2 regions of the uncultured Bradyrhizobium sp. genome follow, and region 2 is predicted to be linked to the other one. Evidence: predicted binding sites of a transcription regulator. Region 2 holds the regulator's gene; the other holds the start of a gene.
What was found. Region 2 encodes LexA, which represses DNA repair genes until DNA is damaged. Its sites were predicted from a motif close to TGTTCNNNNTGTGTTCNG; they were not measured.
Positions count from the first base shown of each region.

Region 1: ACFE72_RS10275 (DNA recombination protein RmuC) is a predicted target of LexA. The motif match lies at 4,379-4,396, and genes of this name have one in related genera.

Region 1 is NZ_CAXUNQ010000014.1:48,986-56,176, forward strand. Features, by position in the region: gene polA (DNA polymerase I) at 30-3,095, shown strand; gene ACFE72_RS10275 (DNA recombination protein RmuC) at 3,140-4,348, opposite strand; gene def (peptide deformylase) at 4,545-5,072, shown strand; gene fmt (methionyl-tRNA formyltransferase) at 5,209-6,138, shown strand; gene truA (tRNA pseudouridine(38-40) synthase TruA) at 6,261-6,998, shown strand; gene dapE (succinyl-diaminopimelate desuccinylase) at 7,046-7,191, opposite strand, start outside.
Region 2 is NZ_CAXUNQ010000035.1:13,828-21,018, forward strand. Features, by position in the region: gene ACFE72_RS16670 (glutamine--tRNA ligase/YqeY domain fusion protein) at 1-1,111, shown strand, start outside; gene ACFE72_RS16675 (ComEC/Rec2 family competence protein) at 1,181-3,448, shown strand; gene lexA (transcriptional repressor LexA) at 3,461-4,171, opposite strand; gene glp (gephyrin-like molybdotransferase Glp) at 4,351-5,562, opposite strand; gene ACFE72_RS16690 (HAD-IA family hydrolase) at 5,572-6,201, opposite strand; gene ACFE72_RS16695 (hypothetical protein) at 6,289-6,741, opposite strand; gene ACFE72_RS16700 (NADH:flavin oxidoreductase/NADH oxidase) at 7,052-7,191, shown strand, end outside.

The DNA of each region.
Region 1 (7,191 bases), on a different contig from region 2:
ATCTGCGCAAAAATCCTTAAATTGCGGGCATGCCGAAAACATCAGAAAAATCCGCCGCCAAGCAGCCCGTTGCCGTCAAAACCCCCGGCAAGGGCGACCATGTCTTTCTGGTCGACGGTTCCTCCTATATTTTCCGCGCCTATCACGCGCTGCCGCCGCTCAATCGCAAATCCGACGGGCTGCAGGTCAACGCCGTGCTCGGCTTCTGCAACATGCTGTGGAAGCTGTTGCGCGACATGCCGCCGGACAACCGGCCGACCCATCTCGCCATCATTTTCGACAAATCGGAAATCACCTTCCGGAACAAGCTCTATCCGGACTACAAGGCGCATCGCCCGCCTGCGCCGGACGATTTGATCCCGCAATTTCCGCTGATCCGTGAGGCGGTGCGCGCGTTTGACCTGCCGTGCCTGGAGCAAGCCGGATTTGAGGCCGACGACCTGATCGCCACCTATGTGCGCATCGCGTGCGAGCGCGGCGCCACCGCCACCATCGTTTCCTCGGACAAGGATCTGATGCAGCTCGTGACCGACTGCGTCACCATGTACGACACCATGAAAGACCGCCGCCTCGGCGTTGCCGAAGTGATCGAGAAGTTTGGCGTCCCCCCCAATAAAGTGGTCGAGGTGCAGGCGTTGGCCGGCGATTCCACCGACAACGTGCCAGGCGTGCCCGGCATTGGCGTCAAGACTGCGGCGCAACTGATCGTCGAATACGGCGACCTCGAAACGCTGCTGCAGCGCGCCGGTGAAATAAAACAGCCGAAGCGGCGCGAGGCGCTGATCGAGCATGCCGAGAAGGCGCGCATTTCGCGGCAGCTTGTACTGCTCGATGATAAGGTCGACCTCGAGGTGCCGTTGAACGAACTGGCGGTGCATGAACCCGATGCGCGCAAGCTGATCGCGTTCCTGAAGGCGATGGAGTTTTCGACGCTGACGCGGCGCGTTGCCGAATATGCTGAGGTCGACCCGTCGGATATCGACGCCGCGACGGACTTGAAAAGCCCCTTCGCCTCGCGCGAACTACCGTCGGATTCGCCCTCCACGGCGTCGCTGGGCGGTGAGCCGGACGCCGCAGCAAAGGGAACCAATTTCGCGGCGCGCGCCGGCGAATCCGCGCTCGGCGACGCCGGTGTTCAGAAACGCCTGCCCGGGACCGTGAAAACAGACCGCGGCACCGTCATTGCGCTGACGCCGCAAGCGCTTGCGGCTTCGCGGGGAGAAGCCGCGCGCAAGGCGAGGATCGATCGCGGCAAATACCAGGCTATCCGCAGCCTCGATCAGCTCAAGGCATGGATTGCGCGCGCGTACGATGTCGGCCACGTCGCCATCGACGCCAAAGCGACCTCGATCGATCCGATGCAGGCGGAGATGTGCGGCATCGCCTTGGCGCTCGCGCCCAACGACGCCTGCTATATTCCGCTCGGCCACAAGCAGTCCGGCGACGGTGACGGATTGTTCGCCGCGGGCTTGGCGCCGGAGCAGGTCAAGATCTCCGATGCGCTCGACGCGCTGCGGCCGCTGCTGCAATCGGCAGGGTTTCTGAAGATCGGGTTCAACGTCAAATTCACCGCCGTGATGTTGGCGCAGCATGGCATTTTCATGCGCAACCATGACGACGTGCAGCTGATGTCGTATGCGCTCGACGCCGGCCGCAATTCGCACGGGCTCGATGCATTGGCGGAAAGCCGGCTCGGTCATGCCGTGTTGAGCCATGGCGAGGTCACCGGCAGCGGCAAGAACAAGCTCGGCTTCGACCAGGTCGCGATCGATCGCGCGACCGCGTACGCTGCGGAGGATGCCGATGTCATCTTAAGGCTATGGCGGGTGCTGAAGCCGCGGCTCGCCGCCGAGCGCATGACCGCGGTGTATGAAACGCTGGAGCGGCCGCTGGTCGGCGTACTCGGGCGGATGGAGCGACGCGGTATCTCGATCGACCGCCCGGTACTGTCGCGGTTGTCGGCCGATTTCGCGCAGACCGCGGCGCGAGTCGAATCCGAGATTCAGGAGATCGCGGGCGAGCTGGTCAATGTCGGCAGCCCGAAACAGATCGGCGACATCATCTTCGGCAAGATGGCGTTGCCCGGCGGCAGCAAGACCAAGACCGGCGCCTGGTCCACCACCGCGCAGGTCCTCGACGAACTCGCCGAACAGGGCCACGAGTTTCCGAAAAAGATCCTTGAATGGCGGCAGGTGTCGAAGCTCAAGTCGACCTACACCGACGCGCTGCCGACCTATGTGCACCCGCAGACCCATCGCGTCCACACCACCTATGCGCTGGCGGCGACCACCACCGGGCGGCTGTCATCGAACGAGCCGAACCTGCAGAATATCCCGGTGCGCACCGAGGACGGCCGCAAAATCCGCCGCGCCTTTATCGCGGCGCCGGGCCACAAGCTGGTGTCGGCTGATTATTCGCAGATCGAATTGCGGCTGCTGGCCGAAATCGCCGACATTCCGGTGTTGAAGCAGGCGTTCCACGACAAGCTCGACATTCACGCCATGACTGCCTCAGAAATGTTCGGCGTGCCGGTCAAGGACATGCCGAACGAGGTGCGCCGCCGGGCCAAAGCGATCAATTTCGGCATCATCTACGGCATCTCGGCGTTCGGCCTCGCCAACCAGCTCGGCATTCCCAGAGAGGAAGCCTCGGCTTACATCAAGAAATATTTTGAGCGCTTTCCCGGGATCCGCGCCTATATGGATGAAACGCGCGATTTCTGCCGCAAGCACGGCTATGTCGAAACGCTGTTCGGCCGCAAATGCCATTACCCGGACATCAAGGCCAGCAACGCCTCGGTGCGGTCCTTCAACGAGCGCGCCGCCATCAACGCGCGGCTGCAGGGAACGGCAGCCGACATCATCCGCCGCGCCATGATCCGGATGGAGGACGCGCTGGCGGAGAAGAAACTCTCGGCGCAGATGCTGCTGCAGGTGCACGACGAATTGATCTTCGAGGTGCCCGACGCAGAGGTGGCGGCGACGCTGCCGGTGGTGCAGCACACCATGCAGGACGCGCCGTTTCCCGCGGTGCTGCTGTCGGTGCCGCTGCAGGTCGACGCACGGGCGGCGAATAACTGGGACGAGGCGCATTGAACCGCGTCCGTCATTCCGGGCTCGCTCTAGCTGAGCGTTGAGACCTACTCGCCGGCCCGCAGCTTGCGGGGCAGGCGTGGAAACAGGCCCGGACCGTCGGTTTTGACGATGCGCGGCGGCTCCGGCGCGTCGGTCTTGCTGAAATCGAGTTCCTCGATCCGGCCGGCGCGCTTTTCGATCTTGTCGGCCGAAATAAGGATTTGCCGAACGTCTTCGTTCACCTGGCCGAAATGGTTCTGCAGCTTCAGCACGCGCTCGCGCAGGCGGCTCAAGTCGTCGCCGAGATGCATGACCTCGGTGCGGATCTGGTCGGCGGCATCGCGCATCCGCGCGTCCTTCAGGATCTGCTGCATCACCTGGATCGCCAGCATCAGCAGCGACGGCGACACCAGCACCACGCGGGCGCGATAGGCCTTCTGGATGACGTCGTCGAAACCGTCGTGGATTTCGGCGTAGACCGATTCCGACGGCACGAACATCAGCGCGGTGTCCTGGGTTTCGCCGGGGATCAGGTATTTTTCGGCGATATCGGTGACATGCTTCATGACGTCGACGCGCAGCCGCTGGGCGGCCGATTTTTTTTCGTCGTCCGATCGCGCGTCGTGCAGCGCGGTCATTGCCTCGAGCGGGAATTTGGCGTCAATGCACAGCGGACGCTGGTCGGGCAGAAACACCACGCAATCCGGCCGCTTGTTGTTGGAGAGCGTGTGCTGGAAGGCGTAGGAGTCCTTCGGCATGCCATCCTGGACGATGGACTCCATCCGCGCCTGTCCGAACGCGCCCCGCGATTGCTTGTTGGCGAGCACGTCGCGCAGCGTCGTCACCTGCGAGGTGAGGTCGGTGAGATTCTTGTGGGCGTTGTCGATGATGCCGAGCCGCTCGTGCAGCGCGCGTAGCGAGTCCATGGTGTTGCGCGTGGTCTGCTCCATCGACTGCCCGACGCGGTGGGTCACCGAATCCAGCCGCTCATTGACGGCCCGCGCCATTTCCGCCTGCCGGCCCACCAGTGCCTGTCCCATCTCATGAACGCGCCCGGTGGACTCGTTCTGGATGCGCATCATCTCGCCGAGGCGCTGCTCCAGTTCGTCGGCGCGAATCGCCTGCGCCATCGCCAGCGCGGCGCCTAGGCTGCCGGAGCGCGCGATCGCGACCGTGATGGTTAGAAGCAGGATGAGCGCCAGCGCGCCGAGGCCGATCAGCGCCGCGCCGGTGCGGACCGGCGCATCGCCGATCATGAAAAGAATGTCGTTCATTCCGCCGTTGTAACCGATTCGGGCGCCGCGACGAACGAAGAGGGAACATTTGCGGTGAATAAAAGGATAATTTTTATGGTTAATGCGAGGTTGATTTTGATGGTTAACGGCGGCCTGATTTTCATGGTTAAGACGGGGTTAATTGCCCGCGCCGGACGCATTGACCCCGCCAAGGCAGCAGATTAAATCGCCCGCCATGGCAATCCGTGAAATTATCGTCCTTCCGGACAAGCAGTTGCGGCTCGTTTCCCGGCCAGTCGCGAAGGTCACCGCGGAGCTGCGCAAGCTCGCCGATGACATGTTCGAGACCATGTACGACGCGCCCGGCATCGGGCTGGCGGCAATCCAGGTCGCGCAACCGGTTCGCCTGATCACCATGGACCTCGCCAAGAAGGAAGACGACGGTGAGAGCAAGCCGCGGCCGCGGGTGTTCATCAACCCCGAGATTTTGTCGTCGTCGGAAGAGCGGTCGACCTACGAGGAAGGCTGCCTGTCGATCCCGGAATACTACGAGGAGGTGGAGCGGCCGGCGCGGGTGCGGGTGCGCTTCATGGACCTGGACGGCAAGATGCATGAGGAAGACGCCGACGGCCTTTACGCCACCTGCATCCAGCACGAGATCGACCATCTCAACGGCGTGCTGTTCGTGGACTATCTCTCGAAGCTGAAACGCGACCGGGTCCTGAAGAAATTTACCAAGGCTGCGAAACGGGCGGCGGAGTAGGAACGCGGACTTTCAGCCCGTCATGCCGGCTGTGTGCCGGCATCCAGGTCTTTGGCCTGGGCAAGCAAGACGTGGATGGCCGGGACGAGCCCGGCCATGACGCGTAAACCATATTTTTGCGGGACACCTTCAAACAATGCCGCTTCGTCTGATTTTCATGGGCACGCCCGAATTCGCGGTGCCGACGTTGCGCGCGCTTGCGGAGCGCGGGCATGAGATTGTGGCGGTCTATACCCGGCAGGCCAAGCCGGCGAAACGCGGCCTGAAATTACAACCGTCGCTTATAGCGCTGGAAGCTGGAGCGCGCGACATTCCCGTGCTCACTCCGACGACTTTAAGGACCCAGGAAGCACGGCAGGAATTTGCGGCGCACCAGGCTGACGCAGCAGTGGTGGTCGCCTATGGCATGATCCTGCCGCAAGCTATTCTCGATGCGCCACGATTCGGCTGCTTTAACCTGCACGCTTCGCTGTTGCCGCGCTGGCGCGGCGCGGCGCCGATCAACCGCGCGATCATGGCTGGCGATTGCGAGTCCGGCGTGATGGTAATGAAGATGGATGTCGGTCTCGATACCGGCGGCGTCGCCATGGCCGAACACATCGCGATCACGGACGCGATGACCGCGGCCGATCTGCATGACGCGCTGGCCCCGCTCGGCGCCGGTTTGATGGTGCGTGCGATGGACGCGCTCGAGCGCGGCAAACTGCGGCTCACCCGGCAAGGCGAAGTCGGCGTGACCTACGCGGCCAAGATCGAGAAAGCCGAGTCCCGGATCGAGTGGGACAAGCCCGCGCGCGCGGTGCTGCGACATATCCACGGACTGTCGCCGTTTCCCGGTGCGTGGTGTGAAATGCCGATCGAAGGCGAGACGCGGGTGAAAATCCTGCGCTGCAAACTCGCCCAGGGTCCGGGCATGCCAGGCGAATTGCTCGACGATCGCCTGACCATCGCCTGCAAGGAGGGCGCAATCCGCATTATCGAACTGCAGCGCGCCGGCAAGCAGCCGATGAAGGCGGCGGATTTTCTGCGCGGCACCCCGCTCAAGCCACCCGCCCAAATGAGTTAACGCGCCCGCCAAAATTCGATTTTGTCATGCGCGGGCTTGACCCGCGTATCCATCTCGAAAACAAGACTCTTCAAAGAGGATGGATTGCCGGTCACACCCGGCAATGACAACGAGATAGACCATTGCCCCGCTACAAGCTCACCATCGAATATGACGGCGCGCCGTTCTCCGGCTGGCAGATCCAGGAGAATGGACCGTCGGTGCAGGGTGCGCTGGAAACCGCGGTCAAAGCGATCTGCGGCGAGCACGTCCGCGTCCACGGCGCGGGCCGCACCGATGCGGGCGTGCACGCGCTGGCGCAGGTGGCGCATTGCGACATCGCAAAACACTTCGCGCCGGGCCGGCTTCGCGACGGCCTGAACGCGCACTTAAGGCCGCATCCGATCGGTGTACTCAGCGCGGAGATCGTGCCTGATATGTTCGAAGCGCGGTTCTCCGCGATCCGGCGGCATTACCTCTATCGCATCGTCAATCGCCGCGCCAACCTCGCGATCGATGCCGGGCATGTCTGGCGCGTGCCGAAGCTGCTGGATACGTCCGCGATGCACGATGCCGCGCAACGCCTGATCGGCAAGCACGATTTTACCACGTTTCGCCACACGGAGTGCCAGGCCAGATCGCCGGAAAAGACCCTCGACCAGCTCGATGTTGCGCGCGACGGCGACAATGTAAACATCGTCACCTCGGCGCGGTCATTCCTGCACAGCCAGGTGCGCTCGATGGTCGGTTCGCTGGTATGGGTCGGCGAGGGGCGCTGGAGCGCCGATGACCTCGCAGCCGCGCTCGCCACCCGCCGCCGCGCCGCCTGCGGCCCGGTCGCGCCGCCCGACGGGCTGTATCTGGTGCGGGTGGAATATTAGTCGCCCGGCCGATCACCCGCGTTCGCGCAGGATGACAGCCCGAGATGTCATCCAAAATACCGGTCCAGCACGCCGCGATAGATTTTCGTCAGCTTTTCCAGATCGGCGACCGGAGTGCGTTCGTTGATCTGATGCATGGTCTGGCCGACCAGACCGAATTCAATCACCGGACAATAGCGAGTAATGAAGCGGG
Region 2 (7,191 bases):
CGATCCCGTGCTCTACCGCATCCTGCACGCGGCCCATCCGCGCACCGGCGATAAATGGTCGATTTATCCGAGCTACGACTACGCCCATGGGCAGTCCGACGCCATCGAGGGCATCACCCACTCGATCTGCACCCTGGAATTCGAGGATCACCGCCCGCTCTACGAGTGGCTGCTGGACAAGCTGCCGGTGCCGTCCAAGCCCCATCAATACGAATTCGCCCGGCTCAACCTGAGCTACACGTTGCTGTCGAAGCGGGTGCTGACCGAACTGGTGCGCGGGGGGCATGTCGGTGGATGGGACGATCCGCGCATGCCGACCATTGCCGGGTTGAAACGGCGCGGGGTGCCGCCGGCCGCGATCCGCGAATTCGTCAAGCGCATCGGGGTGGCGAAAGCCAACAGCGTCGTCGATGTCGGCATGCTCGAATTCTCGATCCGCGAAGTACTGAACAGGTCAGCGCCGCGGCGGATGGCGGTGCTGCGGCCGCTGAAAGTCGTGATCGAGAATTATCCGGAAGGGCAGGTCGAGGAGATCGAGGCTGTCAATCATCCCGACGATCCGGCGGCTGGTAGGCGCAGGATCAAGTTCGGGCGCGAGCTTTACATTGAGCGCGATGACTTCATGGAGAACCCGCCAAAGAAATTCTTCCGGCTTTCGCCGGGCAACGAGGTGCGGCTGCGCTATGCTTATTTCATCACCTGCCGGGAAGTCGTGAAAGACGCCGCGGGCGAGATCGTCGAACTGCGCTGCAGCTATGATCCGGCGACCAAAGGCGGCAATGCGCCCGACGGGCGGAAAGTGAAGGCGACGCTGCACTGGCTGTCGGCGGCGCATTCGGTGCCGGCCGAAATCCGACTTTACAACCAGCTGTTTGTAAAGCCCACGCCGGACGCCGCCAATTTCACCGCCGACCTCAATCCGCAATCGCTCGAGCTTTTGGCCGATGCGCGGGTTGAGCCTGGGATCGTCGAGGGTAATTCGTCCGAGGTGATGCAGTTCGAGCGGCAGGGATATTTCGTCCGCGATCCGGATTCGGCGCCTGGTCACCCCGTGTTCAACCGAACCATCGGCCTGCGCGATACGTTCGCGAAGGAAGTTGGCAAAGGCTAAACTGCCGGTTGCTGGCGGCGATCCTTCAATTCATTTCTGATGGGCGCACTGTCTTGAGGATCATGCGCCGTGGCGGAGTGGGGAGGCAGCCGAAGCAAGGCGGGGACTTGGCCGCCGCGCGGGGCGGTGCGGGCCGGCGGCTTCGCCCCCTCGGGGTATCGCGCATGGTCTTCGCTCGGGACCGAGTTGCGAAACTGGGTGCGCGCCGAGGCCGGCGCCGGGCGGTTGCTGCCATGGATACCGGTCGCCTTCGGGGCCGGGATTGCGTTTTACTTCGCCGCCGATCGCGAGCCGGTTGCCTGGGCGGTTGCCGCCACCGCAGCGGTGCTTTGCGCGGCGGCATGGCTGTTGCGGCGGCAAAAGGCGTTTCCTGCAATCGTCATGATGGCAGCATTGGCGGCAGGCTTCGCCACCGCAACGCTGAAAACGGCGCGGGTCGCCCATGGCGTGCTGGCGCGGCCGATCTATGCGGTGTCGCTGAAAGGTTTTGTCGAGACGCGGGAGGAGCGTGAACGTACTGACCGCTTCGTGTTGCGGGTGGTGCAGATGGACAGCCCGCGCGAACAGACCAAACTGGCGCGCGTCCGCCTCTCCGTGAAAAAGGCCACCGCGCCCGCGGTCGGCAGCTTTGTCGAACTGAAGGCGCGGCTGCTGCCGCCGTTGGCGCCGCTGCGGCCCGGCGGTTATGATTTCGCCCGCGACATGTATTTTCAGGGCATCGGTGCGTCCGGCTTCGTGATGGGCGCCATCAAGACCCTGGATCCGCCGTTCAGCCGCGGCGTGTCGCTGCGCTATGCGGCCTTCATGCAAGGGCTGCGCGACGCCATTGACGCGCGGATCCGCACGGTTCTCAGCGGCGATAGCCGCGCCATCGCGACCGCCCTGCTGACGGGGCGGCGGGACGCCATCTCGGCGCCGGTGAACGACGCGATGTTCATCTCCGGCCTCGGTCATGTGCTGTCGATTTCGGGATATCACATGGCGGTGGTCGCCGGCGTGGTGTTCTTCGCGGTCCGTGCAGCGCTGGCTCTGGTTCCGACCTTGACGGTAACGTTCCCGATCAAGAAGTGGTCTGCCGCCGCGGCGCTGGCGGCGGCTCTGTTTTATCTTCTGCTGTCCGGCGCCGAGGTTGCGACTCAGCGATCGTTCTTCATGACCGCCGTGGTTCTGATTGCGGTCATGGTCGACCGCCGCGCGGTGACGTTCCGCACCCTGGCGGTGGCAGCGATGATCGTGCTGTCGATTGCGCCGGAAGCGCTGGTGCATCCGAGCTTCCAGATGTCGTTCGCAGCGACGCTGGGACTGGTAGCGCTGGTACAGACGGGCATGCCAGCGCTGTTCGCTGCGACGGACCATTCGGCCACCGCGCGGGCTGCCTTATGGGGTGGGCGCGAGATTGCGATGCTGGCGCTGGCATCGCTGGTCGCGGGCCTTGCGACCATGCCTTACGCCGCGTTTCATTTTCATCGCGTGACACCGTACGGGGTAGTCGCCAATCTTGCGGCGATGCCGGTGGTGTCGGTGATGGTGATGCCGGCCGGGATGATGGGCCTTGTCGCGATGCCGTTCGGCTTCGACGGCGTGTTCTGGCGCATCATGGAATTCGGCATCGACTGGATGATCACGGTCGCGCAATGGGTCGCGGCACTGCCCGGGGCCATCGGCCGCATGGTGGCATTCGGCACCGGGCCGCTGATTGCGGCGACCGCGGGGATCATCCTGTTCGGCCTGCTGAGGACGCCGTTGCGCTGGAGCGGCGCGGGCGCCCTTGGGATCGCGATTGTATGGGCGCTCTGCGCGCCCCGGCCGGACATTCTGATCTCGGGCGATGCGCGCAATGTCGGCGTGCGAGGCAAAGACGGGCGCCTGCATCTGATGCGGACTGCAAAGGATACGTTCCTGGTCAAGGAATGGCTCGCAGCGGACGCGGACGCGCGGATCCCGGAGGCTGTTTCGCTTAGCGGCGGCGTCTCTTGCGACGCAGCGGGTTGCGTGACGCCGTTGGCGGATGGGACGTTCGCAGCACTGGTGCTGCGGCCCGAGGCGCTGTCGGATGATTGCGGACGCGCCGCGGTCATCATCACAGCGCGACAGGCTCCGTTTGGATGCAAGGCGCTGGTGATCGGCCGGGAATTGCTGCAAAAACGTCTTGCGACCAGCTTGCGGCGAACCCCGGGCGGTTTTGTGATCGATGCGGCCAAGCCGGACGGGACGGATCGCCCCTGGTCGCCGGCGGCTGGCGAGCCAACCGAACCGGAAAACAGCTATCCCGGTCCCGCGGCGGCGCGTCCCCTCGACGCGACCCCGGCCGAAGCCGATCTGCAGATGGAAGATTAGCCGCCAGCCCGCTCAATACTTCCGATAGAGCCCGATCAGCTTGCCCTGAATCCGCACCCGGTTCGGCGGCAGGATGCGGACTTCATACGAGGTGTTGGCGGGTTCAAGCGCGATCGAGGCGCCACGGCGGCGAAAGCGTTTTAGCGTCGCTTCCTCCTCGTCGATCAGCGCGACCACGATGTCGCCGGTTTCGGCGGTCTCGTTGCGCTGGATCAGCGCCATGTCGCCATCGAGGATTCCGGCGTCGACCATGGAATCGCCGCGGACCTCAAGCGCGTAGTGTTCGCCGGAGCCGAGCATGTCCGGCGGCACGCTGATGGTATGGCTGCGGGTCTGCAGCGCCTCGATCGGAGTGCCGGCCGCGATGCGGCCCATCACGGGCACCGACACCGGACGGCTGGAATCGTCCTCCGAACTGCCGCCGGTGCTGGGGCGGACCTTGCCAAGGTTGCCTTCAATCACGCTAGGGGTAAAGCCGCGCCGGCCGTTGCTGCCGCCATTGCCCGACAGTTCCGGCAGCTTGATGACTTCGATGGCGCGGGCGCGATTGGGGAGGCGGCGAATGAAGCCGCGCTCTTCGAGCGCCGTGATCAGCCGGTGGATGCCGGACTTGGAACGCAGATCCAGCGCGTCCTTCATCTCATCGAAAGACGGGGGAACGCCGGCCTCCTTCAACCGCTCATTGATGAATCGCAGGAGTTCATATTGTTTGCGCGTGAGCATCTCGGCCAATCCTCAATTTGATAGTGCCGTTCGATTTCGAGAAGTCGGGGAGACTCCGTTGCGGGCGAATTACTCGAAACAAATCATGAACGGACCCTATATGTTCCATATGTGTTCCGCAACCACTTAATTTCACGTCAACAAAACGAAGTTTTCGAGCAAGGCAGGTGCGTGGAGCATCACGTCGGCAGCCTGAGAATGACGCAGGGCGATCCAGCGGACGCCGCGGGAGCAAACGGTGAACGGATCACAAGCGCCCGCGCCGCAGCGAGATTTCCCAACAATGAACTGTCCTGGTGGTTGACGGGAGTGGCGACCAAACCACCGTCGGAGCGTTCTTCGAGCTGCGCGCGCAGATAGTCCTCGCGGGCATCGTTGGCGGCGAGATTGCGTCCCAGCACGGCCGTTTCCGTTGCATGATGAACGTCCGAACGGCCCGACAGCGCCCGAATCAACGGCACCATGAACAGGAAGGCGCAGACATAGGATGACACCGGATTGCCGGGCAGGCCGATCACCCGCATGGAGCCGAGCCGGCCGTGCATCATCGGCTTGCCGGGCCGCATCGCAATCCGCCAGAACGCCATCGAAACGCCCTCGGCCTGCAGCGCTCGCTTGACCAGATCATGGTCGCCGACCGATGCGCCGCCGATGGTGATGAGAATGTCGGCGCCCCCATCTCGCGCGCGGCGGATGCCGTCGGTAGTGGCCGCGACCGTATCGGCGGCGATGCCGAGGTCGGCAGTGTCGGCATCCTCGGCGCGGGCCAGCGCCCGCAGCGCATAGCCGTTCGAATATACGATCTGGCCGGGGCCGGGCGTCGAACCCGGCATCACCAATTCATCGCCGGTGGCGAGCACGGCGACCTTGGGCCGGCGTCGCACGCCGAGTTGCGGATAATTCATGCTTGCCGCCAGCGACAGGTCGCGGTCGGTGAGGCGGCGGCCGGCACGCAGCAACACGTCTCCTTCGCAGAAATCGACGCCGGCCGGGCGGATATGCCGCCCCATGACCGCCGGTTCGGTGAGGGAGATGATGGGGCCGTCGCGTACCGTATCTTCCTGGATCACCACGGCGTCGGCGCCTTGCGGGATCACCCCGCCAGTGAAAATCCGTACCGCTTCTCCTGCGTGCAACGCCGCTTCGAACGGTCGGCCCGCGGCGACCTCGCCTATCACCCGCAGCCGTGCGGCGACCGTTGAGGCGTCGGCTGAACGCACCGCATAGCCGTCCATCGCGGACATCGCCTGCGGCGGCTGGGTCCTTCGTGCGGCGATGTCGCGTGCGAGCACGCGGTGATGCGCCGCATCGAGCGCGACCATCTCCTGGGATAGAGCCTCGGCACCCGCGAGAACCGCTGACAGCGCGTCGGCCACCGGCATCAGTGCCACCAAAATCTCCTAAATTCCCAGCGCGGCCAGCGCGTCCGCCACGTCGCGGGTTGATCCGACATGAACGACGGCCAACCCGCGCGCCCGCGCGCCCTCGATGTTTTCTGCGAGATCATCGAAAAACACAATGCGTGACGCAGGCACGCCAATCTCCTTCACCACACGATCATAGGCATCGGGGTCCGGTTTCCGGACCCCGATGGTCGAGGACAAGAACAACTTTCGGAAATGGCCGAGGACTTCCGCGTATCGGCGTGTAAAATGCGCCTCATGGGCGCGATTGGTGTTGGAAAAGGCGTAGAGCGGCAGGTGCCGCGCCGCCCGCGCCAGCAGCGGCGCGATGTCGGGCATTTCGCCGGCGAAGATCGCGTTCCAGCCTTCGAGAAACTGCGCGTCGGTGATGTCGATACCGAGCGAGGCGCGCAAGGCGGCGAAGAATTCGGTGTCCGAACTCTCGCCGCGCTCGTGACACTTGTAGGCCTCGTCAGGCGAAAAGCGCTCGATCAGGCGCGCGGACGCGCAGCCGGCATGGCCGGCCCAGCAGGCAAGGGCGCGGCCGAAATCGATGTCGATCACGACGCGGCCGAGATCGAACAGCAGCGCATCGGCAGAGCCGGGAGAAAGCAAGGGCGCGGGCATTGCCTCGGTATGCGCGAGAACCGGCGGTCGGACAAGAACCCTCGCTGCGCCAGACAACGTTAACGGCGTCCGCCGAACCAGATCCGATCAGTGCTTGGCACCGAAAATGATTTGATGGCCGCTCGCTACTGCGTTGCCGGAGATCGTGCCGAAGACGATGGCGTGATCCTCGACAACGGCGTTGCCATACGCCTCGCCGTAGATGGTGCCGAAATCCTTCACGGTTGCATTCTCATAGACTTGTCCGCGGATGACTGCGTTGTCCATGACCTTGCCCTGGCCAAAAACCCGTCCGGTGACCACCGCGTTACCGGAGACAGCGGCGCTGTCGTACACCGTACCAGAGACCTGCGCATTGTCCTTGATGGTGGCCGTGCCGTAGGCCCGGGACTGGTCGAGCAGCCAGCATGACCCCGCCTGGTCCAGATTGGCTTCGCTCTGGACGTAACCGCCGAGCGCCCCGTCCGCTATGCGTCTGATCCGGTGCAATACCACGCCGTTCTGGTCGACGGTGTCGTCAGGTAGGATTTCGTATTTCATTTGAAAAATCCATTGTTGGTAAGAGCAGCGCCGTTCCGCTGCGGCAACTGTAGGCCGCGCTTCGGCCGGCGCATCCGTTGCAGAAGGCACCATGCTACATCGTGCAACCGGGGCGATCAATATTTCCGCATGTGCCTTTCAACCGATGCAATGAAAAACCTGCGAACTATTCTAACAGCTACCGTCAAATCCAGTGACCGCAATAACCGCAAGCCGTTGATCTGCTATGGGAATGCTGCGACATTCGCGGTATCAATCGCGCCCCGTTCGGCTCGGAATGCCGCGATCACCAGGTCTGCCAGAGATGGACATGAGCGACGTGTTGCTGTTTTCGCCATTTACGATACGCGGCGTCGAGCTGCGCAACCGCATCGTGGTGCCGCCGATGCATCAGTATTCTGCAGTAAAGGGTTTTCCGACCGACTGGCACCTGATGAATGCCGGCAAATT